DNA from 3 places in the Vibrio ziniensis genome. Region 3 is predicted to be linked to each of the others. Evidence: predicted binding sites of a transcription regulator. Region 3 holds the regulator's gene; each other region holds the start of a gene.

The links. Region 3 encodes PurR, which represses purine synthesis genes. Its sites were predicted from a motif close to TNANGNAAACGTTTNCNTNA; they were not measured.
Region 1: folD (bifunctional methylenetetrahydrofolate dehydrogenase/methenyltetrahydrofolate cyclohydrolase FolD) is a predicted target of PurR. The motif match lies at 5,915-5,934, and genes of this name have one in related genera.
Region 2: G5S32_RS11340 (NCS2 family permease) is a predicted target of PurR. The motif match lies at 6,423-6,442, and genes of this name have one in related genera.

What each region holds. Positions count from the first base shown of each region.
Region 1 covers NZ_CP049331.1:2,174,487-2,185,094, reverse strand. Annotated here, with positions in the region: gene rnd (ribonuclease D) at 1-138, shown strand, start outside; gene minE (cell division topological specificity factor MinE) at 227-490, opposite strand; gene minD (septum site-determining protein MinD) at 500-1,312, opposite strand; gene minC (septum site-determining protein MinC) at 1,334-1,996, opposite strand; gene G5S32_RS09940 (YcgL domain-containing protein) at 2,188-2,466, shown strand; gene G5S32_RS09935 (lytic murein transglycosylase) at 2,491-3,462, shown strand; gene G5S32_RS09930 (IS4 family transposase) at 3,513-4,838, opposite strand; gene folD (bifunctional methylenetetrahydrofolate dehydrogenase/methenyltetrahydrofolate cyclohydrolase FolD) at 4,988-5,848, opposite strand; tRNA gene G5S32_RS09920 (tRNA-Arg) at 6,049-6,125, shown strand; gene G5S32_RS09915 (DMT family transporter) at 6,209-7,084, opposite strand; gene G5S32_RS09910 (SulP family inorganic anion transporter) at 7,240-8,799, opposite strand; gene rne (ribonuclease E) at 9,057-10,608, opposite strand, start outside.
Region 2 covers NZ_CP049331.1:2,445,826-2,456,433, forward strand. Annotated here, with positions in the region: gene nrdR (transcriptional regulator NrdR) at 1-57, opposite strand, end outside; gene G5S32_RS11315 (glutamate-5-semialdehyde dehydrogenase) at 191-1,441, opposite strand; gene proB (glutamate 5-kinase) at 1,455-2,588, opposite strand; gene crl (sigma factor-binding protein Crl) at 2,712-3,101, opposite strand; gene frsA (esterase FrsA) at 3,208-4,458, opposite strand; gene gpt (xanthine phosphoribosyltransferase) at 4,588-5,052, opposite strand; gene G5S32_RS11340 (NCS2 family permease) at 5,113-6,402, opposite strand; gene G5S32_RS11345 (TRAP transporter large permease) at 6,654-7,973, opposite strand; gene G5S32_RS11350 (TRAP transporter small permease subunit) at 7,963-8,580, opposite strand; gene G5S32_RS11355 (TRAP transporter substrate-binding protein) at 8,639-9,655, opposite strand; gene G5S32_RS11360 (NAD-dependent succinate-semialdehyde dehydrogenase) at 9,878-10,608, shown strand, end outside.
Region 3 covers NZ_CP049331.1:1,936,103-1,946,710, reverse strand. Annotated here, with positions in the region: gene G5S32_RS08885 (alpha/beta fold hydrolase) at 1-569, shown strand, start outside; gene G5S32_RS08880 (TVP38/TMEM64 family protein) at 890-1,573, opposite strand; gene G5S32_RS08875 (TfoX/Sxy family DNA transformation protein) at 1,902-2,489, opposite strand; cyclic di-GMP riboswitch class I at 2,603-2,701, opposite strand; gene purR (HTH-type transcriptional repressor PurR) at 2,873-3,880, opposite strand; gene torD (molecular chaperone TorD) at 4,161-4,808, opposite strand; gene elyC (envelope biogenesis factor ElyC) at 4,967-5,785, opposite strand; gene cmoM (tRNA uridine 5-oxyacetic acid(34) methyltransferase CmoM) at 5,875-6,657, shown strand; gene mukF (chromosome partition protein MukF) at 6,669-8,006, shown strand; gene mukE (chromosome partition protein MukE) at 7,987-8,748, shown strand; gene mukB (chromosome partition protein MukB) at 8,745-10,608, shown strand, end outside.

The sequences.
Region 1 (10,608 bases), 240 kb from region 3:
TTAGCGTCCAAAAAACAGCTCAATCAACTATTAAGTTGGGTTTGGAATGACCAGCGAGATCCAGAACATTTGCCTGACGTGATGAGTGGGTGGCGTTTACCTATTCTTGGTGAACGTTTAGAAAAGCTGGTGGATTAAACACAAAGTTTTTCTGCATTAAAAATAAACAGCCGACATTGAAGAGTCGGCTGATTTGTTAATGAGGGTTACTTTGTCAGTAACTCCATTATCTTTCTTCGTCAGGGAGTTTGACGTTCAACTCCAATACTGAGATATCATCATCTTTATGTTCGAAAGAGAGCTCAACCATTGACGGGTCAATGTTCACATATTTTGCAATTACCTTGAGAATATCGTCTTTGAGTTGCGGTAAATAGGTTGGCGCTGGGTCGTTTTGGCTACGACGCTCTGCAACAATAATCTGTAAACGTTCTTTCGCTAAACTTGCTGATGTTTTTTTCTGTGGTTTGAAAAATTCTAGTAAAGACATAGCCGCTATTTAGCCCCCAAAAAGTCGTTTAAAGATGCCTTTCTTCGGCTCGGTTAGAAATCGGAACTCAACTTCCTCACCAAGCAGACGTGCTACTGTGTCATCGTATGCCTGACCAGCATCCGATTGCTCGTCAAAAATCACAGGTACACCTTTATTTGAGGCATTTAATACTGCCTGGCTCTCAGGAATGACACCTAATAGTGGAACATGAAGGATCTCTTCAACGTCTTGAACACTGAGCATCTCACCTAGGTTCACGCGTGCTGGGTTGTAACGCGTTAAAAGCAGGTGTTGTTTGATCGGTTCTAAGTTTTGTTCTGCACGTAGTGATTTAGAATCAAGAATGCCGAGAATTCGGTCTGAGTCACGAACCGAAGACACTTCTGGGTTGGTGGTCACGATCGCTTCATCCGCATAGTAAAGTGCCATTAAAGCACCTTGTTCGATACCCGCTGGAGAATCACAGATGATGAATTCAAAGTTCATTGCTTTTAACTCATCAAATACACGCTGCACTCCGTCTTTAGTTAGCGCATCTTTGTCACGAGTTTGTGACGCTGGGAGAATGAAGAGATTTTCGTTGCGTTTATCTTTAATAAGCGCTTGGTTTAGTGTAGCTTCCCCGTTGATAACGTTGACGAAATCATAAACAACTCGGCGCTCACAGCCCATAATTAAATCAAGATTACGTAGACCGATATCGAAATCGATAACTGCCGTTTTCTTACCTTTTAAGGCTAGGCCTGACGCAATCGCTGCGCTTGATGTAGTTTTTCCCACACCGCCTTTACCCGACGTTACGACAATAATGCGTGCCATTTTTATTATTTCCTTTAAAACTTAAATTGCGAGAGATTCAAACAGGAGTGAGTCATCATGCATACTCAGCATGACTTTCTGCTGCCAAAACTCACTTTCAATCTGATCGCTAAGCCAATAATTTCCAGCGATGGAAACTAGCTCGGCTTGTAAATCGTGACAAATAATACGCGCTTCTTTTTGACCGTTCGCGCCCGCAATCGCTCGTCCACGCAGTGTTCCGTGAATATGGATTGAACCATCGGCAATCACTTCCGCGCCAGCACTGACATGATTAAGGATTACTAAGTCACCATCTTTTGCATATACCTGTTGACCAGAACGGACAGGCGTGCGCACAACCTTGGTCGGAGCTATTTGAGCAGGCACATTAGTTGGATTATTACTGGCCGTCATTACAGCAAAACCTGCTTCAGAAGCCAGTGTTTGACTGCGCCTATTTTTGCAACCAGAAACGCCTACAGGGACAAAATTCGCGTCGCTAAGACCATTTTTCAGTTGCACAAAATCGATGTCTCCTTCGACTTTTGCAATATTGATGACAATAGGAGCATTAGCAAAAAATGCAGGTGCTTGGCCGATTTTTTGTTTGAGAAAATCTATAGTGTTTGAGATGTGATTGTCAGAAAGGTGTAAAACTGACAAAGTGAAACTACTACCTTTTAGGTCAGGTGTATTAGACATTGAAGCATTGACCTCATAAACTCTTGGCTAGACGTTGCCTGAGACTAGGGGTGTCATGTTATATTCAGTGCCCAAGCTCAGCAAGTTATCTTGCGGTTAATTAAGTGAATTGGTCGTATTTTTGTATAATCTTGACCATTCCTAGACAAAACTCGTCATTAGTACGTGTTATTTACAATAAAAGGCTCATCATGCTTTGTTCTATCTACAAAAGTCCTAAGAAAGAAGGCACCTATCTCTATATTCCTAAAAGAGATGATTTCTCACAGATTCCAGAAGCGCTAATACAGACTTTTGGTAAACCGATATTTGTTATGTTGGTGAATTTGGAATCTCGCCAGTTAGCTCAGGTAAATGTGGAAAAAGTCAAAGCATCGCTGGATGAACAAGGTTTCTTCTTGCAATTACCGCCACCACCAGTGAATCTATTAGAACAACATAAAGAACGAAAAGCTCAGAACAATTCCTGAGTGTGAATACTCAAGGAGGCTAGGTTGAGAAAATTATTATCAGTGGTTTTGGGGTTAAGTCTCTCTTCGCCTGTGCTGGCGAACGAAGTTAGCTTTGAACAGTATGTTGAGGGACTTAAGCAACAAGCTCGTGAAGAAGGCATTTCAGAACAGGTTCTCCGTTCTGCTTTTACTAACGTAGAGTATAAGCCTCGAGCAGTCGTGGCTGACCGAAATCAGCCAGAGAAAAAGAAAACACTAGACGAATACATTCCAAGTGCTGTGCCGGAGTGGAAAGTAAAGCAAGCGCAAGCTTTGTATGAAAAACATTATCAAGAGTTGAGCCGTATTGGAGAACAATATGGCGTACAACCTCGTTTCATTGTTGCTTTGTGGGGTGTGGAAAGTAATTTCGGTGCCAACATGGGACGCTTTAGTGTCATTGATGCGCTTTCAACGATGGCTTACGAAGGTCGACGCGAAGAATTCTTTCGTAAAGAGACTATGGCGGCTCTGCAAATCCTAGAACAGGGACACATTACGCCGGAAGAGATGAAAGGTTCTTGGGCGGGCGCGATGGGGCAGTGTCAGTTTATGCCAAGTTCATTCTTAGCCTTTGCTGCAGATGGCAATCGTGACGGAAAAAAAGACATCTGGGGAAGTAAATCGGATGTGTTTGCTTCAACTGCAAATTATTTAAGCCAATCAGGTTGGGATGATAAATATACCTGGGGTCGTCAAGTCAAGGTACCTCATGGACTTGATAAGAATCTCGAAGGTCGTCAGCCAGAAAAAGGCAAATACTTGGGTGAGTGGAGTAAACTTGGTATTACTCGTTACGACGGTAAACCACTTCCAGCGTTGAGCGATGACATCAAAGCGTGGCTGATTATGCCCGATGATGAAGATGGCCGTACGTATCTGGTTTACAACAACTATAACGTGCTGATGAAATGGAATCGCTCTTATTACTTTGCTTTGGCGGTAAGCCATTTGGCAGATAGAATCGTTTATTAGTCTCTCAAGACATTGAAGAAATAAAAAAGGGCTTTAAGAGCTAATGCCGTTCACTTAAGGTGAGCGGCATTGTTTTTTCTAGGGTATCGGCTTGGCTTTTTCTTAACGACCCTAGGGAAGGATCTTTCTCGCCTAGGTTCAAGTATTAAGCTCTCACTCATTGAGTAGAAGTTTTGGAATTGCCTCGGGATTGCTCCTGGTGACGAGTATGGAAGTCCCACTATCAGGCGCATGATGTGAGCTAATGCTCCATTGAAGCTAAGTTGATATGGCAAGTAATCTCCATTCAACGTATTACACATCTGCACCATTTGATACCTGACTAAGTTATAGGTCAGTAGTATTCCCCAGAGTTCTTGCTTCACTAATTCAGGGAGTCGACTTCGAAGTGTGAGTCGGTTGCCAAGCATATATTGTTTTTGTTCTCGATACCCAAGCTCAATCTCCCAACGGTATCCATACAGACCCACTATGTCCGATTTGGGGTAAAGCATAGGGTCAAGCATTGAGGTGAGAACATCGTATTGCTTACCCTCTTTGACTCTCGTGATTAAACGTACAACCACTTCTTGTTCCAGCTCTGGCCACTTCTTACGTGCTTGCGGGTTACTCTTCAGTTTTATCAGTTTATCTTGGCGGCCGAGAGACTGAATGACATCATAAGTGAGTCCTTTTTTCATTGGGATAAGCCAATGTCGATTTATGCCTTGCGAGCTCCATGCTTGAAGTAGGCCAAGAGAGTAAAAGCCTTTATCAAAAAGGGTTAAGCTATTATCAGGTGTCGTCTCTATCAGTTGCTCTGCTAACTTCATTTCATTGACGCTATAACAGTCAAAGGCACTGCCTGTGATTAAATGGCTGCTCAATTCCATCTGACATACCATGCGCACTTGTGGGTACTGTGTTTCTTTACCGTCACGATTGGTAGGCTTTGCAAACGCTTCAGCGTTCTCTTTTGAGTCCTCCGTTCGCCACAAAACACCATCAACGCCAAGAAGAGTGAGTCCGTTCCAGTTTGGTAAATTCGCCAGCTTAAACCAATGACTTTGCGTACACTCAAAAAGAGCTTTAGCCGCTGACTCACCGAGGTTTTTTCTTCGCTGTGTTAATGCACTTGGAGCAACAAATGGTTTACCTGTGCGGTCAACAATATCGAGCATATTTACAATGTCTGCCATGGATTTATCGTTATAGATTGCCATTCCAACCAGTAACCATGCCATCGACTCTAAAGTTAGCTTTCGTTTTCTTAGCGTAACAGTATCGGTAAGCTCGTAAGCACTATTGATGAGTTCAATGGGCAGGAGGTCAGCGAGTGTCTCAACTTGATTGGGTTTATAACTGTTGATGATGTCGAGGGCTTGAGAAACGTGCATAAAAAAATCCGATAAACAGAGTCTATCGGATTTTTACATACAGGTAGGATCATTCAACTGATCTGCCGATTAAAGTCTTAACTGATCGGCATTAGGGCTTTAAGAGCCCTTTTTAATAGCGATTTTGCCGCTTACTTCTGCTTGGTTAATTATTTCTTAGTATGGAATTGCTCACACGCAATCATCGTGTTTTCAATCAAACTAGCGACTGTCATTGGACCTACACCTCCAGGTACTGGTGTAATGAAGCTTGCATTGCTGCGAGCCACATCGTATTCAACGTCACCTACCAATTTGCCGTTCTCTAATCGGTTAATGCCGACATCGACCACTACTGCACCTTCTTTGATCCATGCTCCAGGAATAAAGTTTGGTTTACCTACCGCGACAACTAAAATGTCAGCTTGACGAACATGGCTTTCCAAATCTTTGGTAAATCTGTGGCAAGTTGTAGTTGTACAGCCTGCAAGTAGTAGTTCCAATGTCATTGGACGACCAACGATATTTGACGCACCGACGATCACCGCATGTTTACCACGCATAGGAATGTTGTAACGGTCTAAAAGGGTAATGATGCCTTTTGGCGTACATGAGCGTAGTTTTGGAATACGTTGAGCGAGACGACCAACGTTATATGGATGGAAACCATCAACATCTTTTTCTGGGTGAATATGTTCAAGCACGTGTGTTGAATCGATGCCTGCTGGAAGAGGAAGCTGGACAAGAATGCCATCGATTTCCGGATCCTGGTTAAGTTGATCAACCAAATCCAATAATTCTGTTTCTGAAGCCGTTGCAGGTAAGTCGAAAGACTTAGAAATAAAGCCCACTTCTTCACACGCACGTCGTTTGCTGCCAACGTAAACTTGTGATGCAGGATCTTCACCGACAAGCACTACTGCTAGACCCGGAGCACGTAATCCAGCTTCTGTTCGAGCTTTTACTCGTGCAGCAACTTCTGAACGCACGGTTTTAGAAATAAGTGTTCCATCAATATTTTGAGCAGTCATGACTTTCCTTCACATTTATAGCGAAAATTTTTGCGCGCATTGTCGCAGAAATTTTAAATAACATCCATAAGCAAACGTTTGCTTTGTTTTATTTTTCGACGTTTAAACGTTGAGTGGTAAATTTTTAGGCATTTAAATCAGAAACTAAGATAAAGCCGTTGATTTACCATCTCTAACTCGTATAATCCTTTCCCTGTAGCGCGCCCTTAGCTCAGCTGGATAGAGCACCTGCCTTCTAAGCAGGTGGTCACAGGTTCGAATCCTGTAGGGCGTGCCATTATTTAGAAGGGTTAGCAGGGTTCACTTGCTAACCCTTTGTCATTTTAGCACCTTCAATGGCTTGATCTGTATCGTTCCCCTTTAACCCCACATAACTAATATGGCAGCTAAGGCTACCAATATTAAGCCGAAGCCATCTTTGATTCGTACTTTCTGCTTAAGCCACATAATAGATATCAGCATTGTAAAAAAGATTTCTACCTGACCGAGCGTTTTTACGTAAGGTACCGCTTGCAGTGACATAGCACTGAACCATCCAATTGAGCCAAGGCAGCTAGTAAAGCTCGTTAAGAACACTATTTTGGGTCTAGCGAATAGAGCTTTTAGCGTATTAACATCTGTAACAACTAAATAGCTTACCAAAATCAGTGTTTGAAGTGAGATGACCAATAGCAGCACCCAGGCTGCACCATAAGGAAAAGGTAGTCCTAATGCGATACTTGCTTCTCGAACCCATAAAGACGTTAAAGCGAAAGCACTGCCGCAGCTGATTCCTAAAATAACAGTAGGGAGAGATATCTGGCGGAAACTGCCTTGTGTACTTAATAAGAAGACACCTACGCCTCCGACAAAGACTCCAATCCATCCTAATAGCGTCAATTGAGTACCGAAGAAAAGCATTCCAAGCAGCGCAGCAACCAAAGCTTCGCTCTTTGCAAGCCCAGCACCAACAGCATAATTATTAAACTTAAACAGTCGAACCATTAGCGCAGTGGCAACGATCTGCATCGTGGCTGCACCAACGATGTAAGTGATGAAAAGCGAACTGAAATTGGGGCTTGGAATGGGTTCTATGAAATATAAAGTGGCTAAATACAATGCAGCAATCGGGCTTGCCCAAAGAAAGCGAGCTAAAGTGACACCTGCTGTTTTAACATTACCGGACAAATGACTTTGAAATGCATTACGCCAAGACTGCATAAAAGCCGCAAAAAGAGTGAACAGAATCCATGTCATGATAAGAATATCCAACGAGAAAAGAAAAAATAGTCGTGCGAGTTAGCGAGCAAGATGAGCTCTGGCACTACACTATGCAACTAATCCGCTGCTATATCAAATGAATGAGCAACAAAAAGCCTCTCAAAAGAGAGGCTTAGAAAATGTTTTATTGATTAACCTGCAAGGACATCTGTCGCTACTTTGTAGCTAGGGTCTTCTTTTACGTTGATTTCGATAAGGCTACCGGCTTTATCTAATAATGCGCGACAATCCTGACTTAGGTGACGTAGGTGCAGTGTTTTACCGACAGACGCGTAGCGCTCTGCCAAGGTCTCAATGGCTTCAATTGCAGAATGGTCTGCTACACGCGATTGGGCAAAGTCGACAATTACATCTTGTGGGTCGTTTTTGGCGTCAAATAGTTCAAGGAAGTTAGCGGCAGAGCCAAAGAAGATAGGACCGTTAACTTTATAAACTTTAGAACCCTCTTCATTAAGCTGGCTACTTGCGTAGATATGTTTTGCGTGCTCCCAAGCAAACATAAGTGCAGAAGCAACTACACCAACGCCTACAGCAATAGCTAAGTCGGTAAACACAGTAACAACCGTTACTAGGACAATGACAAAGAAATCCTGCTTAGGTACGCGGCGAGCAAGTTTAAACGTAGCCCATTCGAATGTGCCGATAACGACCATAAACATGACACCGACCAGAGCAGCAAGCGGAATCATCTCAATAAGCGATGCTGCGAACAGGATGAAAAACAACAACATCACCGCTGCCACAATACCGGATAATCGACCGCGTCCTCCTGAGTTTATGTTGATCATCGATTGACCAATCATCGCACAGCCACCCATTGCACCGAACACAGAGCAGGTAATGTTGGCTAAACCTTGCCCCATACACTCGCGGTTAGACTTACCGCGGGTATTGGTCATTTCATCCAGAACAGTTAGGGTTAATAATGATTCAATCAAACCGATGGCGGCCAAAATTACAGAATATGGAAGAATTATCTGTAGTGTCTCAAGAGTCATAGGTACGACAGGGAAAGCAAATGTTGGAAGAGTACCAGCCAGAGTCGCGCTTTCGTTACCAGACATCGCTCGTAGGAAGTCGACAACTGTGCGTGTTTCTAAACCGAGTCCTTGTACCAATAGTGTTACTGTTACAATAGCAACGAGCGAAGAAGGTACTGCTGTAGTGAGCTTTGGTAAAAAGTGAATGATAGCCATGGTTAAAGCTACCAATCCCAGCATCAGGAACAGTTGCTCACTTGGTAGCCAAGTTAGAATGCCATTGATATCAGGAGCTTTGAACTGCCCAAGCTGAGCGAGGAAAATAACGATAGCAAGACCATTTACAAAACCGATCATCACAGGGTGCGGAACCATACGGATGAACTTGCCGAGTCTGAACAGACCCGCTGCAATTTGTAGTACGCCAGTAAACAATATGGCTGCAAACAGATATTGAACACCATGACTTGATACTAAGCTCACCATCACCACAGCCATTGCACCAGTTGCGCCAGAGATCATGCCTGGACGTCCACCGAATATAGATGTGATAAGGCCAACGATGAATGCTGCATATAAGCCAACCATAGGGTCAACGCCAGCCACGAATGCGAAAGCGACGGCTTCCGGCACCAATGCTAGAGCAACTGTAAGTCCTGAAAGGACATCATTTTTTACTGAGTGTTTGGAAAACTGTGGAAATTCAAACATGACTTGAGCGTTTTTCCTGATAATTGTAATGAACCGACTTTATTTAGAACGCTCATTGAATCGAAATGGAATGTACCGAATGAAATATCATAGGGCAAAAAGTGTATTCAAAAGGCTGAACGCATCAAATTAAAGATGAGGGGCGGATGCTACAGAATTGTGTGATGAAGTTCAATAATGAACCTATAACCATGATCAATGAGACTGTTGAAATGATAAAAAAAGCCACCCTGAGGTGGCTTTTAAAAAGGCTTATATTAGTAACCTTGAGGTTTAGCCATCGCAGAACCTGCTTGGCTACTTGCCACTTGGCTGCCAGCGCCGATAGGAGCGTAGCGTTCAGTGCGGAAAGGTGCTGCATTTACAGCAATTTCTTTAACCTCTTGCGGACCAGAAGCTTTCGTCATAGGTGATGACGCGTGACCTTTTGTTAATGCCACAACTTTTGCCGGTTTAGCAACTGGCGCTAGTTCTGTAGTTTCTTGTCTCGCAATTTCAACAGTCGGAGCTTGTACTTCAGGTTGTTGAATTTCTTCGTATGGAGCGACAGTCGTTTCTACTGGCGATGTTTCAGCTTTCTCGACGATGCTATGCTCGATGACTTCGATGATAGTCTCAACTGGTGCTTCAACAACCGGTGTTTCTGCAATAGCGACTTCACGACGAATAATCACTTTACCCATTGCCATTTCAGGGAATGCGTAACCGCCTAGCACTGGTGTTGATACAACTGTATTTTCAACGACTGTTTCAACTTGAGGTTGAGCTTTAACAACAGGTTTCGCTAAATCATAACGAGGCATCACTTTACCCATAGCCATCTCTGGAGATGCTACACCACCTTTACGAAGGCGGAATGGGTTAGGGCGACGATCACGACCACGGCGACGACGTTGACCACTTGCTCGCAGATGACGAGGAGAGCGACGATTACGGCGTTGCTTCTGCTCATCTTGCTGTTCTGCGTTATCAGTGTCTAAGTCTGCTTGAACCAATTCAGTCGTAAACTCTTGAACAACAGGTGCTACTACTTCAGTAGGTAAAGACTCATCAACAATATATGTTTCTTCAGTTTGTTGATTGTTCACGCGTACTTGCTTATTAAGCTTACGGCGTTGGCGACGCTCTTTAACTACAGCTGCTTTAGTAGTTTGTTGAGTCTCACTTACTGGCTCTTTCTCTGCATTTTCTTGCTGAGCTTCAGCGGCTAATTGGCGACCTTCTTGTTGAAGCTTGTTTGACTTAGCTTCATTACGATCACGCTTATTGCGGCGTTCTTGCTTTGGCTTACGCTCTTGCGGTTTGCTTTCGCTAGCAACAGTTTGCTGTTCGCTCTCAACCTTTTCGTTCGCCTTTTCAGTTATTGGCTTACGGCGATTGTTTCTGTCGCGAGAGTTGTTGTTACGACGACGGTCGTTACGCTCACGACGTTGAGGTTGCTTCTTACTCTCGCTATCAACTTCAGCAGTCTCTTTAGCTTGGTCTTTCTTGTCTTCTTCTGAAGAGGCGAAAATACCTGCTAGAGCTTTAAAGAAGCGACTGACCAGCCCTGGTTTTTGCTCAGTAACAACCGATTCTGTAGGTGCCTCTACTTTAGGTTTCGCTACTGGAGCAGGTGCGGGAGCTGACTGGGCTGGTGATGCAAAGCCTTTCAGAGCCGGTTCTTCGATACGTTTAGGACGAAAATCTTGTTCGCTAACCTCTTTGCCTTCTGCTTCTTTTAAGGCTTCAAGTTTTCGAGGAATCAAGTAAGAAAGAATTTCGTGTTCTTCACCTTCGCGCACACGTACCACTTCAAAATGAGGTGTT
Region 2 (10,608 bases), 510 kb from region 3:
CACAAGACGGGAATCGATTACTTTCGTATCGTTTTCAGAACAAAAAGGACAATGCATACCACCTCCATAGTAAGAACATCAGTTTACAGGATTCACTAATATTAAGAAAACAAAAAGGGGCGTCATACGCCCCATTTCAATCGATTAATTGCTTAAATTACAGCATATAACTTATGTTCGACACGAGTAATTAAGTTCGAGATAAGTAATTCGCCTTACCTACCCATTTGTAACTGGTGAGCTCTTCTAACCCCATTGGACCACGGGCATGCAGTTTCTGAGTCGATACCGCAACTTCCGCCCCCAATCCGAATTGAGCACCGTCAGTAAAACGCGTTGACGCATTAACATAAACAGCAGCTGAACCTGCGGTATTGATGAATTTCTCGGCGTTAAACAGATCGTTTGTCATAATGGCATCTGAATGGCTAGCATTGTGTTCACGCATATGGTCAATCGCTTCATCCACGTTTTGCACCACTTTTACACCTAGGGTGTAACTTAGCCATTCAGTATCAAAGTCACCATCTTGAGCATCACGAATATTATTCGCGGTCTGCATTAATGCTTTCGCTTTCGGCTCCGCGACAAATGTGACTTTATCATTAAGTTTTGCGATCAGTTTTTCCAACAAAGGCTGAGCAATGTCCTGATGAACCAAAAGCGTATCAAGCGCATTACATGCAGATGGTCGCTGAACTTTTGCATTTTCAATCACATCTACGGTTTTGTCTAAATCTGCGCTTAGGTCAACATAGATATGGCTGATACCAAAACCACCGATAATGACTGGGATAGTGCTGTTTTCTTTACACATTTTGTGCAAACCAGCCCCACCACGAGGAATGATCATATCCACGTAATCATCCAGTTTGAGTAACTGAGAAACCAATTCGCGATCCGGTTTTTCAATGTACTGTACCGAAGCAGCTGGCAGTTGCGCTTTTTGCAAAGCAGATTGGATGACTTTCACCAATTCCATATTGGAGAAAAAGGTTTCTTTACCGCCACGCAGTATGGAGGCATTACCCGTTTTGAGACACAAAGCGGCGATATCGATAGTCACGTTTGGTCGCGCTTCGTAGATTACACCAACCACACCAAGTGGCACTCGACGACGAGATAGTGACATCCCATTTTCCAGTACCTTACTGTCTATCTCACTGCCTACAGGGTCATTTAAACTAATCACATTACGGACATCGTTAGCGATCCCCGCTAAACGTTCTTTGTTCAGTAGCAGACGATCAAGTAATGCTTCGGATAAACCCGCGTCACGGCCGAGTTCAATATCTTTAGCATTTGCGCTTAAAATGACATCCGCATTAGCTTCAAGCTCATCAGCAATAATAGATAGTGCTTGGTTTTTCTGAGCAGTTGTAGCGGTAGCCAGTTGAAAAGCCGCGTCTTTCGCCGCCTTTCCCATAATTGTTAAATCCATGCCTATCCTCGATTTATTCTTGGATCACGACCATATCATCTCGGTGCACGACTTCTGAGCCGTAATCATAACCAAGAATGTCGATAATCATTTTACTGTGCTTGCCTGCAATCTTTGCCAAATCTGTATTTGAATATGCAGCTATACCACGCGCCACCAACTTTCCGGCTTTATCGGTCACTCGAACAACTTCGCCACGAGAAAACTGTCCGCGAACACTCACCACACCTTTGGCAAGCAAACTACTGCCTTTCTCATTTACCGCATTTACCGCGCCGTCATCGATGATGATATCACCAGAAGCAGACGGCCCCGCTAAAATCCAACGTTTGCGATTCTCTAAAGACTCTTCTAATGGTAAGAAGCGAGTACCTTGCGGCATATCACTCAGTGAATCAAAAATGACGTTTTCACCACGGCCAGCAGCAATAATCACTTCAATACCTGCTCGGCGAGCAATATCGGCGGCTTGAAGTTTGGTTGCCATACCACCCGTGCCTAATGTCGTACCACTACCACCAGCGATTTTACGCAAGGTATCATCAATGGTTTTGACTTCTTTGATCAGCTCCGCATTAGGATCTTTGCGAGGGTCCGCAGTAAACAGACCTTTTTGATCGGTCAGAAGCAGAAGCTTATCCGCTCCACACAAAATTCCTACAAGGGCAGACAGGTTGTCATTATCCCCCACTTTGATTTCGCTAGTTGCAACTGCATCATTTTCATTAACCACGGGAATAATGCCGTGTTCAACCAAAGCATTAATGGTATCGCGAGCATTTAAGAAGCGCTCACGATCTTCAAGATCGGCGCGGGTTAACAACATTTGGCCAATTTTGATACCGTAAATAGCAAACAGAGATTCCCAAACTTGAATCAGCTGACTTTGACCAACTGCTGCAAGCAACTGTTTGCTCGACATTGCGTTGGGCAGTGCGGGGTAACCTAAATGTTCACGGCCTGCTGCAATTGCACCTGAAGATACAATTACCACTGAATGGCCTTGCTTTTTCAGTTCTGCACACTGGCGAGCAAGCTCAACCATATGGGCTCTATCAAGAGCGAGTGTGCCACCGGTAAGAACACTGGTTCCTAATTTCACAACGACAGTTTGCGCTGTAGTTCCGCTTTGCTGGTTCGTTTTCATGCCTTCTTCTTCAAATTGAAAACAGTTAAGAGAAGATGTTTTAGCAATCAACTGCGTTAAGCACAAGAAGAAAAAGGTGCTAAATAGCACCTTTTGCATTCAGTAACATTCAAATAGCTAAAATCATACAAATTCTACTGACTCTTCGTGCATAGAAAGTGATAAACCAAAACGTTCATCTAATGTTTGCTTTAGCTTCTGATGAAACTCTTCTCTATTTTGTATAACCTCAGACAACGCTGACTCTGGAATCGCTTTCGCTTCCCATTCGCCCGCTAAGTTATAACGGCCTGATTGATATTTTGCCTCATATCCAGATTCAGTTTCATCGAGCTCCATCCACCAGCCCCAAAACTCACGTTTCTCTGGCGTTTTTCTGTCATCCACACAGGCGGCTAAACAATCAAACAAATAGCTACCTTCTTTACATTTTCCTTCACGTAAATAAGGGCCTATTGCTTTAAAAGCAGATAACAAACGGTAGTGCGTCGGATTTTTCGTCCCTTCTGGCATAGGATTCTCCATTTCCATATATAAGAATAAATATCACTACTATTTATATGCCTTAAAAGTCATATAAATAACGCAAATATCACTCTTAACTAATTTAGGAAAAATGTCACCTACAGAGTTCTTCTTGAAGCCATTTTATCGCTAAATCGAGGGATTGCTCATATCCTTGTGTAATTGTCTTGCTTTTTATCTGTTTAGCTTTTCCTCCCTGACTAAAAAGTGCCACCAATTGATTGTCTGAATGTGGTGACACCGGATCGCCTTCCAAACCTACAGCCAAAATCGGTACTTTTGTTCGTCGGCTGCTTAAGAAGCCTTGTGTTTTCAACGACCAAGCTTTCATTTGACCAGATAAACTATCAATATCGACCGCATCTTTACCTAATCGTGAAGCCAATATGTCGAGATACATTTTAGGCATCTGCTTCAATTTGGTTGGAGATGACCACACATCATGTATCGGTGCACCAATCGCGACACACGCTTTGACTTTTTCCTGCTCTAGAAATGACAGACGAACCATAGCGTTTCCGCCAAAACGGAAACCAATTAGACCAATGCAAAAATGATCAACCCAAGGCACATCGGCCAATTGATTAATCACCGCTTGATGCAGACAAGATGTATCTTCAGTCAGCGGCCATTGCGAACTGTGGCCGATAGAAGGCATATCGATGGTTAACATTGCAATATCATGCTTTGCCAAGTAGTCACGGAAAAGTCGCCACATGTCAGTTTGCAAGCTATCTAAACCAGCGCTAACAATCACAACTGGGTGAGGCTTATCTGTATTCGTGAGATGTAAGTAGCCAGAAAATTTCTTGCTCTGATAAGTAAAATCTAATTTTTTAACAGTAAAACTGGTTAACTCAGCAGCCTCTGAATAAGCCTTGCTTGCTAACACCTGGGCTTGCAAAGCCAAATTATCATTCTTTAAATGCGGATAGCCGGCGATGCTAAAACAGAGCGATGCTTTAAAGAGTTCCTCTGCAGCAGCGTCACCTTCCAATGCAGAAGATGTTTTTTGATACTGCATACCAAGACGTGTCCATTCAAATGCCCAGTTACCATTATGGTAACCCATGACAGTATCAAGCCAGTCATCATCCGTACGTGAATGAGTGGATGAAGCAATACGAGCCAACACTTCTTCTTGCTCGATAGGATTCACCCCCTGCCATACCCATTGCAGACGGCGCACGTTTCGGTACCAAGAATAGCCTTCTTGCTTTTTCTTGTTTTGCAAAAATTCTAAATTGCTAGGCATGTATTGAGTCAGCGCCGACGTTTCCTTAGCCTGTTTCCGCTTTACAAACAACGTCTCTGACAAATTTATATTGTTATCTTCTTCAGACATAACCCAGTCTCGCTAAATAAACGATTTATTTGTTTTATATAGTAATAAAAAAAATGACCCAAGAAAGGGTCATTTTTAAGTAAATGCTATTTTTCAATAAAGCTGCGTTTAAACACAAGCTATGAAGGTTTATTTGCGCTTACGATTCACTGGTTCAACGAAAGATAGTTGCATATCCCATGGCTGTTCAATCCAAGTATCTTGTTCGATGTCTACGATGTACTCATCAACCAACTCTTTACCTGCTGGCTTTGCACATACGGTAACGAACTTAGCTTTTGGATACATCTCGCGAATTTTGCGTGCTGTATCGCCGCTATCAACCAAATCATCAACGATAAGGAAGCCTTCTCCGTCATGCTCTGGTGCTTTTAGTACTTTCATATCACGCTGGTGATCGTGGTCGTAGCTAGAAATACATACTGTATCTACATAGCGAATACCCAGCTCACGAGCAAGAATAGCTGCTGGTACTAAACCACCGCGGCTAACACCTAGGATACCTTTCCATTGTTCTGCTGGCATTTGACGCTCAGCGAGTTCACGACAATAGTTCTGCATATTGTCCCAAGTGATAACGAATTTTTTGCTCATTGTAATAAACCTAATTTAATACATGTTATGCGTGATGAATTTCACCACGCCATTAAAATCTTAAGCGAAAATCAACTTAGCCAAGAAGATAGCAGTCATAAACCACACACTAGCTGAGATCTCACGACCTTTACCGCTCAGCACTTTGATTGCGGTGTAAGAGATGAAGCCTAACACAATACCTTCAGCGATAGAGTAAGTTAGAGGCATCAGCAAACAAGTTACCACTACTGGAGCTGCTTCTGAAAGATCTCGCCAGTCAACACCTACTAGACCAGACATCATTAAAATAGCAACGTAGAACAGAGCACCTGCTGTTGCGTAAGCTGGAATCATCCCCGCTAATGGCGAGAAGAATAATGCAAGAAGGAACAAAATGCCAACTACAACTGCGGTTAAACCAGTACGGCCACCAGCAGCCACACCCGCAGTACTTTCTACGAAAGATGTTGTATTTGAAGTACCAAGCAATGCACCGATAGACGTTGCTGTAGAGTCAGCAAGTAGCGCTTTGTTCAAGCGAGGAATTTTGCCGTCTTTACCGATTAAATTAGCTTTAGTTGCAACACCAACTAGCGTGCCTGCTGTATCAAATAGGTCAACAAACAAGAATGCGAAGATAACTGAAATCATACCGATGTTGAAAACACCAGCAAAATCAAGTTGTAGGAAAGTAGGTGCAATGCTTGGTGGAGCAGACATAATGCCATGCCATTGAACGTCACCAAAGATGATACCTAAACCAGTGGTAAGCAGAATGGCAATCAATACAGCGCCTTTAATACCGCGGTTAACCAAACCAATAGTCAGGAAGAAACTTACCGCAGCAAGTACAGGAGAAAGGCTAGTAAAATCACCTACTGATACTAATGTCGCTGGGTTATCTACAACGATTTTTGCATTTTGCAGAGCAATAAATGCCAAGAACAGACCGATACCAGCAGAGATACCCGTTCTTAGAGACATTGGAATGGAGTTAATAATCCATTCACGAATCTTAAACAGGCTCAAAATAATGAAAAGCACACCAGAGCAGAATACAGCGGCTAGTGCTACTTGCCATGTATAACCCATTCCAAGTACAACAGAATAAGTGAAGAAAGCGTTTAAGCCCATGCCAGGCGCTTGAGCGATTGGGTAGTTAGCAACAAAACCCATGATGAAACAGCCAATTGCTGCTGCTAAACAGGTTGCCACAAATACTGCACCCTGATCCATGCCAGTTGCAGATAAAATAGCAGGGTTTACAAAAATAATGTAAGCCATTGTCAGGAATGTAGTTACACCTGCAATGATCTCAGTGCGCAGGTTTGTGCTGTTTTCACTGAGTTTAAAGAGCCTTTCCAGCATGATCGAGTCCTAATAAAGGTAAAAGTAAACGGTTGCGTAATCGATTGGGCGCAAATTATAAAGACATCGGATCACAAATTCCAGACCGAATTTATGCTGATTTCAAAAGTATGTATAGGAAATTATGCAAGAAAGGTCATAAAGAAGCAGTATATTTTACTTACAAATAGATACATTGTTAAAATAATGTAACACCACCACAATAACTCTACCTATGAGTATTAACATAGGTAGAGCATGGGATGGTTATATCAAACCATGACCTTATTAGGCAGCCACGTGACAATGTCCGGAAATAACATACAGATGATAAGCACTAGCAATTGAACCAATATAAATGGTGTTACTGACTTATACAGATCCATCATGGTTATGCCTTTGGGAGCAATTCCTTTCAAATAAAACAACGCAAAGCCATAAGGAGGGGTCTGGACAGCGATAACAATATTTAAAATCATCAGTACACCAAACCAAATAGGATCATAGCCAAGAGCAACCGCCACTGGTGTGAATATAGGAGCACACATCAGTACGATGATGAACTCATCAATAATGAATCCTAAAAGCAGCATGATAACCTGAAACATCATGATGATAACGATAGGTGGTAAATCTAGATCTCGAGTGAACCCTGATACCATTCCCTGTATCCCCATCAGCAGATGGAAGTTACTAAAGACAGAAGCTCCTAATATTATCCACATAGCAACACTGACTAACATTGCCGTTTGCATACCAGACTTCATAAGGATTTCTGGTTTAAAACGCTTAAACAGAATAGATAATAGAATGGCGCCAGCAACGCCTAACGCACCAGACTCCGTTGGGGTCGCAATGCCTGCAATAATGCTTCCGAGAACCACAACAATCAGAGCAAACGAAGAGGCACCATCACGAATCGTTTTGAATAACTGGTAGCCTTTGGGGATTTCAATGTCATTGTCAGAATCAAATGGGGCACGTTCCGGCTTAATTTTACAGCTGATTACCACATAACTAATCAATAAAATAATCGTTATGAAAGCAGGCACCATGGCACCAAGGAACATTTTACCTACTGAGTTTTGAGTAGCGGAGGCAAACATGATCATTGGAATGCTTGGGGGAATTAGAATTCCCAAAGAGCCACCAGCCATAATTACACCGAGAGCCAGTTTCTTATCATAACCGCGGTCAAGCATAGGCTTTAAAGCAATACTGCTCGACGTCATGATCCCAGCGCCAATAATACCAACCATAGCGCCAATCATTGAGCATACACCGATAACACTGATTGCTAGAGACCCGCGCACACGACCAATCATCAGCTGACTAGCATTAAACATTGCATCCCCGATTCCAGAACGGGTAAGTATTTGTCCCATATAGATATAGAGAGGGATCGCAAGAAGTATGAAGTTAAAAAAGGTACTCTCAACAGTAGTTGGAATAATATTAAACAGTGCCTCCCCCCAAACTAAATAGCCAACCCCCATCGCTATTCCGCCCAGAGCTAATCCAACCTGAGCCCCAAGAGCAAATGAGGCTAAAATGCAGCCCAACAGGGTCAAAGTTAACATCTCAATTCCCATTTGTGCTCTCCTTGTCAAAAACAGAATGTAATTGATCGCTATCAACCTTAAATGGCTGCTCTTCCAATGCTATGTGTTGGTGAACTTCGCCATTCAGCTCGCGGCCTTTGATCAAAAAGAACAGATTAGAAATCAATTCCGTGGAATACTGGAGGATAAAAATCACAGCAGAAACGGTAATCATCAACCAGAAATGATGCATGGCAGGCGCCCATTCGCTCTGTGTTTTGTAGCCGAATTTTAAACTCTCAAAAAACATCTCAGAACAGATTTTCGCCATCACACTTAGAAAACCAATGGCAATCACGCCAGTAAACAGGTCAAATACACGACGCGTTTTTTCAGAAACTTTAGCGTAAATAATATCTACGTTGATGTGTGCTTCTTTCTGCTGAGCGTAGGCACCACCTAAAGCAGAAATATAGCCAAATAAGAACAGTGACGAGTCATAACTCCAAATTGTCGGCTTGTCTAAGATGTAGCGAGCAAAGACTTCGTAGAACACAATCGCCGCCAACACAGGAAGTAAATAAGAAACTGAACGTCCGATAAGACCAACAATGTACTTTATGAACTGACAATACTTCAGTAAAAGGGCTTCCATCATACAAATTTCCCCTAAAAAAACAGGTGATCCCCTCCCGGAGCTCACCTGATTCAATCCATTACTCTTGTTCTAAAATCTCAACAAGTTGTTTTGAGTATTTGTCTTCACTTGCATACTCTTTTGCTAATGTCAGTCCTGCATTTCTCCATGCTGCAATATCTTCATCTGATGGTTTAGGGCTCCATTTCAAACCTTTTGCTTCCATTTCAGCAACTGCTTTAGATTCCCATAGTTTAGATTTCGACATTTGTTCTTGAGCATGAACAGCCGTGGCTGCTTTTACAATCGCTTGCAAATCTGCTGGCAGTTTCTTCCACTCTTTCTGATTGACAACGATAGGCAGAACCTGGGCACCAGCAAGCGGTACTGGGTACATGTATTTCGCCACTTCCACATGGTTACCATCGCGGTGGTCAATCATATTTGAACCGATAGAACCATCGATAACCCCTGTTGCTAAAGAGGTGTAAATTTCACTCCATGCCAATGACACTGGTGCTGCACCAAGATTACGCAAGAACTTACCGTAGGCACCCGGCGCACGGATTTTCAACCCTTTAAAGTCTTCAATTGAATTGATCGGCTCTTTCGTAATGATATAGACCGGAGGCTGAATATAAGGGTCTAACCATGTTAAACCTTGAGAAGCGTAAGCTTGTTCCATGATTTTGCCGAAGCCTTTATCGTGAAACAGTGTTGTCAGCTCTGCCACATCAGAAGTACCACCCGGTAAACCAACTTCTACAACACCAGCAGGAAACTCACCAGCATGCATAGGCTGAAAAGGAGCACCCATAGTAATAAGCCCCGATTTCACAGCACTTAAAATACCGCTAGTACCCACACCTTCACCAGAATACAGCACCTGTACGGCGATTCGGCCATTAGACATCGCTTCAATGTTTTTCGCTAAATCTTCATAGACCTCACCAAAGGCGGTACCACGGCCATAAAGGTTCGCAAATCGCCAGTTATATTCAGCTGCCATGCTGGCGGCGGAAGTCACTAATGCGCTGACACCAATGGCCGCTGCGAATGCGACTTTGGCTAGTTTATTTCCTTTCATTCCTAGCATAAAGAATCCCTCTTCATTTGCATTGTTACACTTTTGTTAGTGATTTATGTCTGAGATAAATATGAAGAACGGATTTGGAATGTGACAGTGCCAGTAAGGAAGTTGTTATGGTACCAGCAAGAAATTATTAGCTGGTACCACAGTTTTGACACAACTGGTACTTAAATCCTGTGAAGTTTTAAGACTACCATGCATACAACAGCCTACAAAAGAGACACAAACATGGACCAAATCATTAACAAATCACTCCTTAAAGCAACTTGCCCTGCGAGTGATGATGCGATTGCAATCATTAATCCGGCTACTGATGAAGTTCTTGCTTATATCCCGTCAGTAGATACCAAAACAATTTGCTCTCTGATCAGCGCTTCTAAACAAGCTCAAATACTGTGGCAGGATAAAAGTGCTGCAGAACGTTCAGTTATTCTCAAGCGTTGGTACGATTTAATGGTTCAAAATGCCGACGACTTAGCTCGTATCATGACACTAGAACAAGGTAAACCTTTAGCTGAAGCAAAAGGTGAAGTGATGTATGGGGCTTCATTTATTCAGTGGTTTGCTGAGGAAGGGAAACGGGTTTACGGAGATACGATTCCCTCTCCAACAGGTAATAAACGCCTGATGACAGTAAAACAACCTGTTGGTATTGCAGCAGCCATTACACCGTGGAATTTCCCTATTGCAATGATTACCCGCAAAGCAGCTCCAGCTTTAGCTGCTGGTTGCAGTTTCATAGTCAAACCGGCAAACCAAACCCCACTTTCAGCCTACGCAACCGCAGAACTCGCTTATCAGGCCGGATTACCAAAAGACTTATTGATCATTGTTAACAATCACTCTTCTGTGGCTGTGGGCGAGATCCTATGTACTCACGAAGACATTAAAAAGCTTTCCTTTACGGGTTCAACTGAAGTAGGGCGTTATCTGATAAACCAATGTGCAAGCACCATTAA
Region 3 (10,608 bases):
GAGTTCTCGATCACTTAAAGATTCAATCTGCGCATTTTGTCGGAATGTCTCTTGGGACGATCATCGTACGTAACCTTGCAGAGTTGGCAACAGAACGCGTGAGTTCTATGGTGTTGGGTGGTGCGGTCACCCGTTTAAATACCCGCTCGCAAATCTTGGTTAAATTGGGGCATATAAGTAAGAATTTTGTACCATATATGTGGCTCTACCGTTTATTTGCCTATATCGTTATGCCGCAAAGAAGTCAAAAGCAATCTCGAAACTTGTTTGTCCGAGAAGCGAAGAAGCTTTGCCAGAAAGAATTCAAACGTTGGTTTACTCTTACTGCAGAGATTAATCCAATGATGCGTTATTTTCGCGATAAAGAGTTACCGATACCCACCCTGTATTTGATGGGCGAGCGTGACTATATGTTTATCCAGCCTGTTAAAGATATGGTGGCATTGCACGAGAAAAGTGAACTATGGGAAATACCGGACTGTGGGCACGTGTGCAATATTGAACAGCCTGAAGTATTTAACCGAGTTTCCATCGATTTCATCCACAAGCAGTTAACCATTAACGCTTAAAAGCCTTCTAGATGCTCTCATAGCCGCAATTCCAGCACAATCCGAATTGCGGTTCGTTATTCTCTCCGCAATGCTTACAGACCCAATCTGGCTGATTTGGGAATGCTGGTTGTAAGTAGTCACTTATAACCTGTTCGGACTGTTCGAGCAAACTCAGATTCAAAAGCCATACATAAGGTGAAGAGGCTTCATCAAAAGGGATTTCCCCGCGGACACTGAAAAGCGTTTCACCTCGAACTTCACAGGGAATATTTTGTTGTCGCAACAGCCCGCACACAATATGTGCTTCAGTTGGATGTTGAGCAATGAATATTTTCATATTACTCGTCGGTGATTGTTCTCTTTTTAAGTTTAGTCAGTACTTGTTTTGCCAAAAACGGAAATATGCCCAATAACGCAAAAGAAAGTAGAACGCTTGGAGATAGTATTCCTGACAGAGTGTCTATATCAGCAAGTTGAGTGCCTGCATTGAGATAAACAGCCGTTCCTGGGAGCATCCCCAACTGACTAACTAGGTAATAACGAGTCGTTGAAATCGGTGTTAAGCCCATAAGTAGGTTGATAAGAAAGAATGGAAACACTGGAATCAATCTTAGTGTAAACAGATAAAATGCACCATCTTGCGCTACACCTTTATTGATGGCAGAAAGATTGTCACTAAAACGGTGTTGTATCCAATTGCGAAGCAAATATCGGCTGCTAAGAAAAGCGAGGGTCGCACCAATTGTACTAGCAAAAGACACTAAGATAAGACTAAACCAAAAGCCAAATAAAGCCGCTCCGAGAAGAGTAACAACGGCAGCTCCGGGAATGGATAAAGCGGTAATCACAATATATGCGATAAAGTAAGCAATAGCTGAAAAAACGAGGTTCTGGTCTATGTATTGAGAGAGGGCTGCTTGTTGAGTTTTCGCATATTCCAGAGTGAGATATTGGCTAAACTCAGTACCCATAACAACGATGAGGGTAATTAAAATCAACCCTAGTATCAGTTTATGACTCATCGTTAACTCCAAAATAGTTGGATAAAACCATCACTTGCTCCTCATACCATCCTAGATAAAAATATGATCAGACTGAGCATCGGTAGAACAGCGAATAGGCGTCAAACGCAAACGCGCATTCATTCGTCCCTGAAGCTCCTCCGATCCATCCATGGCTCGGAGGGTTTGCTTATCGACGCCTATTCACTGATCAGGAAATTATCCAGAATGGTATCATGTATAGAGAATAGGAAAGGCAGAGCCGACTTTAAATTTCATTTTGGTTTTGATTATTCATAAAAAAGCACCCTATGAAGAGTGCTTTGTATCTTTAAGTCGAATATAGAAACTAGAGTTTCTGCATTAATTCATCGCGGCGAGACTGGGGAATGACAGACCAATGCTTACCTTCAATTGCACCTTCTAAAGCCCATAAAAGCTCAATACCAACAGTTGTGGCATGAGTCTCTTGCACGGCTCTAAACGCAGCCACTGCGCCTTTCTGTTGCAGCATGTCAACAGAATCGATTCCTGCTTTTTTGAGCATACGTTCTGTAGCAAGACGCATATTAGGAAGATCTTTAAGTCGGTCTGGTTTCGCTTTAGCTTGAGTCTCGCGTTCTTGTTTCGCGACATCTAAGGCTTGCTTTGCTTTTTCAATAATTAGATGCGGGGTATCCCACACATTTTCAGGTAAGGCAAAGTATTTAGTCACAACAGGAAAACCACGTTTTTTATAAACGTAAGGTTCATAGCCTTGTTGTTGGAAATTCTTTGAGGAGTGATCATCCGCACGAATGTGTAGTCGGTCATTAACGACCAGAGCAAACATCGTGTCATCGATGAAAATGCCAAACCCTCCGAACATAGAACGCGATTTTACGCTTCCTAGTTGCTCAAAAAGTCGCATTGAGTCTTTTAGTACTGGTTTATCCATGCTGTTAGTCTCGGTGTATTAATAAATACGCCACCAAATTCAGGTCCGAGAGAATAGCAAAAGAATACATTGAGCATGTCAATCAAGCGTCAACTCATGTATACCTTTTTGCCATCGGCAACCCCGCTACCTACCAATTATGAACTAACATGGATTGGTTTAGGCCGGAGGCTTTGCGTCCCACCCTTTCAGATGGTTTGCCCTGTGCGTGACATTACTTTCAAAATAATAAACAAAACTTTGAATAAGCATCACATTTATGTGAACTAAATGTGACGTTGATCAAAGTTTGAATATTGGGTTTGCGAGCTTATTACTGTTTTAATATTTGTGAGATGAATTTCACTGGCTCTTATTGAACGGTACTTAAATAGAGTAACTAATTATTTTGTAAGGTCTTTTACTGTATCACGCTCTACAATTTCTGGATGCATTTCGAAGATTCGACGTTCATGCTCTTTATCTTTGATTCGTTCTAACAAAATCTCAAATGCGTTTTTGCCCACACGACGTTTTGGTTGATGAATCGTGGTTAGGGGCGGAGAGAAGTACTCTGCAAGTTCAATGTTATCGTATCCGATTACCGAAATGTCATCGGGTACACGAACACCTTTTTGTTGTAAACGTGACATTAACCCTAGTGCCATTGTATCGTTGAAACAGAACACAGCGGTCGGCATTTTATCCATTGCGATAATTTTATCTGCAGCTAGTACTGCTGTATCACACTCGAAGTTGCCTTCAAGAATCCAGTTATCATTCACTGTCAAGTTCGCCTCTGCCATAGCGCGACGGAACCCCGCAATTCGTTCCTGACAAGCGAGTTTATGTAAGTGTCCACTTAAGCAAGCAATGTCTTTATGACCTCTGTCGATAAGGTATTTAGTCGCTAAATAGCCCCCTAATTCAGAGTTATCAATGATTTTGTCAGCAGTAGAAGCTTCTGGACCCCAATCCATGATGACTTTTGGAATGTCCGAATGACTTTCAAGCATCTCTGACAGTTCTTGTGTTAGGTCGGAGCACATGACTAAAATGCCATCCACTCGCTTCTCAGCCAGCATTCGGATGTAATCTCTTTGTTTCTCGTAGATGCCACCTGTGTTACACAGAATCAGTGTGTAACCCTGACGGTAACAGTAGCTTTCTACACCGTCGATGACTTCAGAAAAGAATAGATTGGTTGATTGAGTAACTAACATACCAATGGTGCGGGTAGTATTGCATTTCAAGCTACGTGCTACGGCACTTGGTGCGTAGTTTAGCTCTTTTACTGCTTCGAGAACTTTTTCTTGAGTTGCTTCAGCAACAAAGCGAGTTTTATTAATTACGTGTGATACGGTTGTGGTTGATACGCCAGCTAAGCGAGCAACATCTTTAATCGTAGCCATATATTTGTCCTGTTTTGACTGCTGATTTCGCTAAATTTTTTATTAGGTAAACAACCCACATTACTGGCCGGATTCAGCAGCGGCGAAGTTTATAAAGCTTCTAGCCTAAAGTCGTTAAAACACAAAAACCGCTTCGATATAGCGGTTTGAGTTTTAAATAATGATTCATCTTTTATGGTATTGAGTTTAAACCGCAAATGGTTAGCTAGCAACGACAAATCAATAGCGCAAACTTAACTGTAGTCACAATTCATGCCCTTTGTTGAACCAACGATGAGTTTCAATTGCCTGTAAGATAGTTTAAATCAAGCTCTAAAAAAGCGACCAATAATACTGAAATTGATGAATAAAATCCCAATTTATCCTTGCTCGCACAATCAAAAGAAAAATCAGGTATCCAGTTCAATAGATGATGACGAATATAGTCCGCTTGGAACTTTAGGGCCTGTTCCATACGGGCTTCTTTCTCAAGTTCGTTAGAGCGAATAATGAGGTGTCCGAGAAAGTCTAATTCGATAGCGAGATGATCATATGATTCATTTGTCTGCTCTTGAACATGTACGCCATTTTGCTCCATTAACTCAGCAATTGCTTGTGCTGGAGTTTTATTATTCATTTTTGATTTATCAATATAAAGAGATGCGTACGGGAGAGCCGAATTCCCATCACATTTTAGAAATAGGTTATAGAAGCTATTAGCAATTTGCACTTGTGCATCTTCATGTTTGAGAAGTTGCTTGAGAGTTGCGCATAGTTTGTGAGTGGAGACTGCTAAATGGTCGTTTTCACTAAGTCCTGCGAGAAAATTGTAAATTTCGGGGGATGAGTAATGTGACAAGTCTTGTGAACTGAGTTCGCAAGCAAACAAACCTGAAAGCCACCAATAGATTTCAGCTCGTTTTTCGTTAAAGGCTTTAATTTCTTTCATTACTTAGCTCCGTACTTTTCTTTATCTAAGTCTAAGCAATAATTACGCTCTGTACGAAATTTGCGAACTAAAGTATGCAGATCGAAGACCTTTGTTGAGCGAAGGTTGGCGAAAAAAGACCCGCATAAAGCGGGTCTTCATATCATCTTTGCAAGGAGCTACTTATCTTGTGTTAGTTTGCCATCAGAGCCAGCAACATAATCGCGCATCTTTTGCCAAAGCTGACCAAGGCTCTCGTACCAAAAGCGCTCGGTTTGCTCCAAATAGCGTGCTTGAGGCGTGTATTTATCCCAGGGTTGAGTAATGTTAGCTTGAGCTAAAAAGTTGGTTGGCGCTGGAATCGGGTTTAATCCTGCGGAATTAAATTCTTTAATTGCTCTTTCCATATGGCTGGCGGAAGTCACTAGTACCAACTTTTTGCTTTGTACGAATGCAGCAGCTTGTCTTGCCTCTTCCCAAGTATCTTTTGCTGTTTCTAACAACACGATGTCAGACTTTGCTACACCGAGTGCTAATGCGACTCGTGCTAACATACGAGCATGACTAAACTCGCTGCCACCAGCATAACCTGAAAGAATCAATTTGGATCCTGGGTACATCCTAGCAATACGTATTCCTTCCGTTAAACGCATTAATGCTGCTCGTGATAGTTCAGAAGTTGGTGGTATATAGCCATCGACAACATGTCCATTACCTAAAACCATCACGTAATCAATGTTTCTTTCGACAGGAAGAAACGCGGGGTATTGGCGCTCTAAAGGCATCAACAAACTTGTTGATATGGGTTGAAACGAAATAAGAAAAAGACTGGTTAGAGAAAACAGAACGATGAGGCTGCCAGTTTTACGTTTGGCAGTAAACATAATCAGCATTAAGCCAATAAATCCCACAATCAGCAGTGCTGGTAAGGGCATTAAAAAGGATGAAACAATTTTTTTCAGCTCAAACATAAACAAAATAGTCCGAAAAAACAGCACTTGACAATAAAAAGGGTGAAACCCTCTTTATTCCTGCTATTCCTATGACAAAATAGCAGCACGAATTCGCTATGATAACCCAAGCCGCTGTGACAGAAGATCGTAATTTCGACGATATTGCCCACAAATTTGTAAAAAATATCTATGGCTCCGATAAAGGAGAAATCCGTCAAGTAATTGTGTGGGAAGACCTGACGCAGTTGTTGGCAAGTTTTGACCAATCAGAAACTCCGTTGCACATTCTAGATGCTGGCGGGGGACTAGCGCAGATGTCACAGAAGCTCGCTAAGCTCGGACATCGTGTGACCTTGTGTGATCTTTCTTCTGAAATGCTCAATCTTGCTAAGCAGGATATTGCCAATAATGGCTTGCTTGATCAATATCAGTTGGTCCATTCTCCTGTGCAAAATATACAGGAGCATTTAACTGAGCCAGTTGACGTGGTGATGTTTCACGCTGTGATGGAGTGGTTGGCTGAGCCAAAACCCGCTTTAGAAAACTTGTTAGCTCAAGTGAGACCGGGTGGCATGGCATCTATCATGTTTTACAACTACCACGGGCTTGTATATAAAAATGCAGTATGTGGCAATATTCCTCATGTATTAGAGGGAATGCCGCATAGAAAACGCTTCAAACTTCAGCCTCAAACTGGATTGCTTCCTACGGAAGTGTATCAGTGGATAGAGGATTCAGGGTTTGAGATACAAGGTAAATCTGGTATTCGCTGTTTTAGTGATTACATTGGCAATGTGAAAAATATGGGCGAATACCAATACGATGATGTATTGGCTTTAGAACGAAAATTTTGTCGTCAGGAGCCATACCTCTCATTAGGCCGATACATACACGTATGGGCTAAGAAAAAACAATAACAGGAATAACAATGGGTGAGTTAACTCAGAACGCTGTTGAGCAACCTATTGATGAATTGGTTAGCTGGGTAAAGCAGCATGATTTCTCATTAAATCTAACGACTGAGCGACTCGCGTTTTTAATCGCAATTGCAGTGCTAAGTAATGACAGATTTGATGAAGAACTCGGTGAAGGTGAGTTGCACGATGCGTTCATTATAGTCACTCGAATGTTTGAAGATACAGGTGAAGCGTCGGCTTTTCGCGCTAACAACGCCATTAATGAATTAGTTAAACAACGTCTGATCAGCCGCTTTACCAGCGAACTGACTGATGGGGCTAGCATATATCGCCTATCGCCGTTGGCGATTGGCATTACTGATTACTACGTTCGTCATCGAGAGTTTTCTAAGTTAAAGCTTTCTATTCAGCTTTCAATGTTGGCTGATGAAATGGCGAAGGCGGTTGAATCTGCAGAACGAGGTGGTTCAGTTGGGCACTGGAAAAAGAATGTATTCGGTGTGCTGAAATACTCTGTAGGTGAAATCTTTGACCGCATTGATTTAAACCAACGCGTCATGGATGAACAACAACAATCCGTAAAACAGCAAATCGCCGAACTCCTGAATAAAGATTGGCGTGAAGCCATTCATAACTGTGAAGCGTTGCTTTCTGAAACCTCCACCACATTAAGTGAGTTGCAAGATACGTTACAAACTGCAGGCGATGAACTTCAAACTCAAATTTTAGATATACAGGAAAGCGTGTATGGCAATCCTGAACTTGAGTTCATTGAAGAAACATTATTTGGCTTGCAGATGAAACTTGATCGCATAACGAGTTGGGGGCAGCAGGCGATTGATTTGTGGATCGGTTATGACCGTCACGTACATAAGTTTATTCGTACGGCTATCGATATGGACCAAAATCGCGCGTTTAGCCAACGCCTGCGTCAATCCTTTAACGACTACTTTGAACAACCTTGGTATTTAACTTATGCCGATGCAGACCGCCTTATGGATCTGCGTGATGAAGCATTAGTGCTACGTGACGAGGAAGTTACTGGTAGTGTTCCTGATGAAGTTGAATACGAAGAATTCCAGCAAGTAAACGATGAGCTTGCTGAAACAATCGGCGCTATGCTGCAAGTGCATAAAGACCAAGGACAAGCGATAGATTTGGGTGCGGTATTACGTGACTACCTCGCTACCCATCCAAAAACACATCATTTTGATTTAGCACGAATTGTTGTTGATCAAGCAGTTCGACTCGGCTACTCAGAGTCGGACTACCAAGCGATTCAGCCAGACTGGCAAGCAATCAACGACTTTGGTGCAAAGGTACAAGCAAATGTCATCGACAGATATTAATGAATACATGCCAGAGAATCTGGCTAAAGCGATCAGCAATCCGCTTTTCCCTGCACTCGATAGTGCTTTACGTGCTGGTCGACATGTCTCTAGCGACGATTTAGATAATCACGCGTTCCTATCGGATTTTGAAACGGAGTTGGCGCATTTTTACCAACGCTATAACACTGAACTGGTGCGCGCACCGGAAGGTTTTTTCTACTTACGCCCTCGTTCAACGACGTTAATTAGCCGCAGTATTTTGTCTGAACTAGACATGCTGGTGGGTAAAGTGCTCTGTTTTCTTTATCTCAGTCCTGAGCGTTTGGCTCACGAGGGCATCTTTACCAATCAAGAACTGTATGAAGAGTTACTTTCACTAACCGATGAAAAAAAGCTTATGAAGTTAGTGACCAACAGAGCTAATGGCTCTGATTTGGACAAAGAGAAACTGTTTGAGAAAGTACGCGCATCGCTTCGTCGTCTGCGTCGCCTAGGTATGATTATCAATATCGGTGAAACCACAAAATTCAGCATTAGCGAAGCAGTGTTCCGCTTTGGTGCTGATGTTCGTATTGGTGACGACATGCGTGAAGCGCAACTACGTCTTATCCGCGATGGTGAAGCTGTTGTGCATAACCAGGAACCGAATCAGCATAGTCTGTTAGGTGAAGGTTTGTTAGATGATGGTTTATTAGAAGAAGACTCTTTGACAGATGAAGAAGATCAAGCCGATGAAACAGAATTGGAAGGTGAAGCATGATTGAAAGAGGTAAATATCAATCGCTAACCATGATCAACTGGAACGGCTTCTTTGCTCGTACATTTGATATTGATAGCTTAGTAACGACACTCTCTGGCGGTAACGGTGCTGGTAAATCAACCACAATGGCTGCATTTATCACCGCGTTGATTCCTGACCAAAGCCTATTGCATTTCCGCAACACCACTGAGGCTGGTAGCTCGCAGGCGTCTCGTGACAAAGGATTATTCGGTAAATTGCAGCCGGGTGCGTGTTACGCGGCACTTGATGTCGTAAACTCTCGCAAACAACGTTTATTGTTTGGCGTAAAGCTGCAACAAGTTGCTGGTCGTGATAAGAAAGTAGATATTAAGCCATTCCTTATTCAAGGTTTGCCAAGCCATATAAAGCCGACTGACATTCTGATTGAAACAGTCTCTGACAAACATGCTCGTGTCCGTCAAATCAGCGATGTGAAAGCGGCGGTAACAGCAATTGAAGGCGCTCACTTCAAAGCATTCAGCTCTACAGTGGATTACCACGCACAGATGTTTGAGTTCGGTGTACTACCGAAGAAATTACGCAGTAGTGGCGACCGATCAAAATTCTATCGCTTAATTGAAGCGTCTTTATACGGTGGTATTTCAAGTGCCATTACTCGTTCGCTTCGCGACTACTTATTGCCACAAAACGGCGGGGTAAAGAAAGCGTTCCAAGATATGGAATCGGCGCTGCGTGAAAACCGCATGACGCTAGAAGCAATTAAATCAACGCAAGCAGACCGTGATCTGTTCAAGCATCTGATTACCGAATCGACCAATTACGTAGCCGCTGACTACATGCGCCACGCTAATGACCGTCGCAACAAAGTCAGTCAGACGCTTGAACTGCGTAAAGAGTTGATGAGTTCTCGTGAAACCTTGATTGAGCAAAACAGCTTACTCAATCGAGTGCATGAAGAACTTGAGCTATTGGTTGAACAAGAATCCGCACTTGAGCAAGACCATCAGGGGGCTTCGGACCATCTGCAACTGGTTCAAAACGCATTGCGTCAGCAAGAGAAAATTGAACGCTATCAGGATGATCTTGAAGAGCTGAACATGCGTCTTGAAGAACAGATGATGGTGGTTGAAGAAGCTCAAGAGCGTCTCCATGAAGCGGAAGATCAAGCGACAATTGCAGAAGAAGAAGTAGACAGTCTTAAGACGCAACTCGCTGACTACCAGCAAGCGCTGGATGTGCAACAAACACGCGCGCTACAGTATCAACAGGCGCTGCATGCGCTGGATAAAGCGCAGCAGTTACTGGGTGATGACGCCATCAGTGCTGAAAATGCCGTGGCAAAAGTTACCGTGCTTAAACAGCAGCAGGAACAACGCACATCTGAGTTGCTATCGCTAAAGCACAAATTAGATATGTCATCTGCGGCGGCGTCTCAGTTTGAGCATGCCTTTAGTTTAGTGAAGAGCGTATTAGGTAATGTTGAGCGTCAAGATGCCGCTCAACAAGCAAGAACGCTGATTCGCAGAGCTAATGAAGCTCGGCAAATTACGCAAAACGAACAACAGTGGTATGCCCAGCAGCGAGATTTAGAGCGTCGCTTGGAACAACAAACCGGTGTTCGTAAACTCCTTGATGATTATCAGAAGCAACACAATGTCACTTTGAGTGATGAAATGGCAGTAGAGCAAGAGTTGGAGCGCCATCAAGCTGTGTTGGAGAATCTCGAGTCGACTCAAGAAGAACTGCGTGAAAAACGTAGTGAACAACGTCGCTTAGAACAAGATCAACAACACAAAATTACTCAGCTAGAATCAATTGCTCCAGCTTGGATTAAAGCCAACGATGCATTAGAAATCCTGCGTGAGCAAAGTGGTGCAG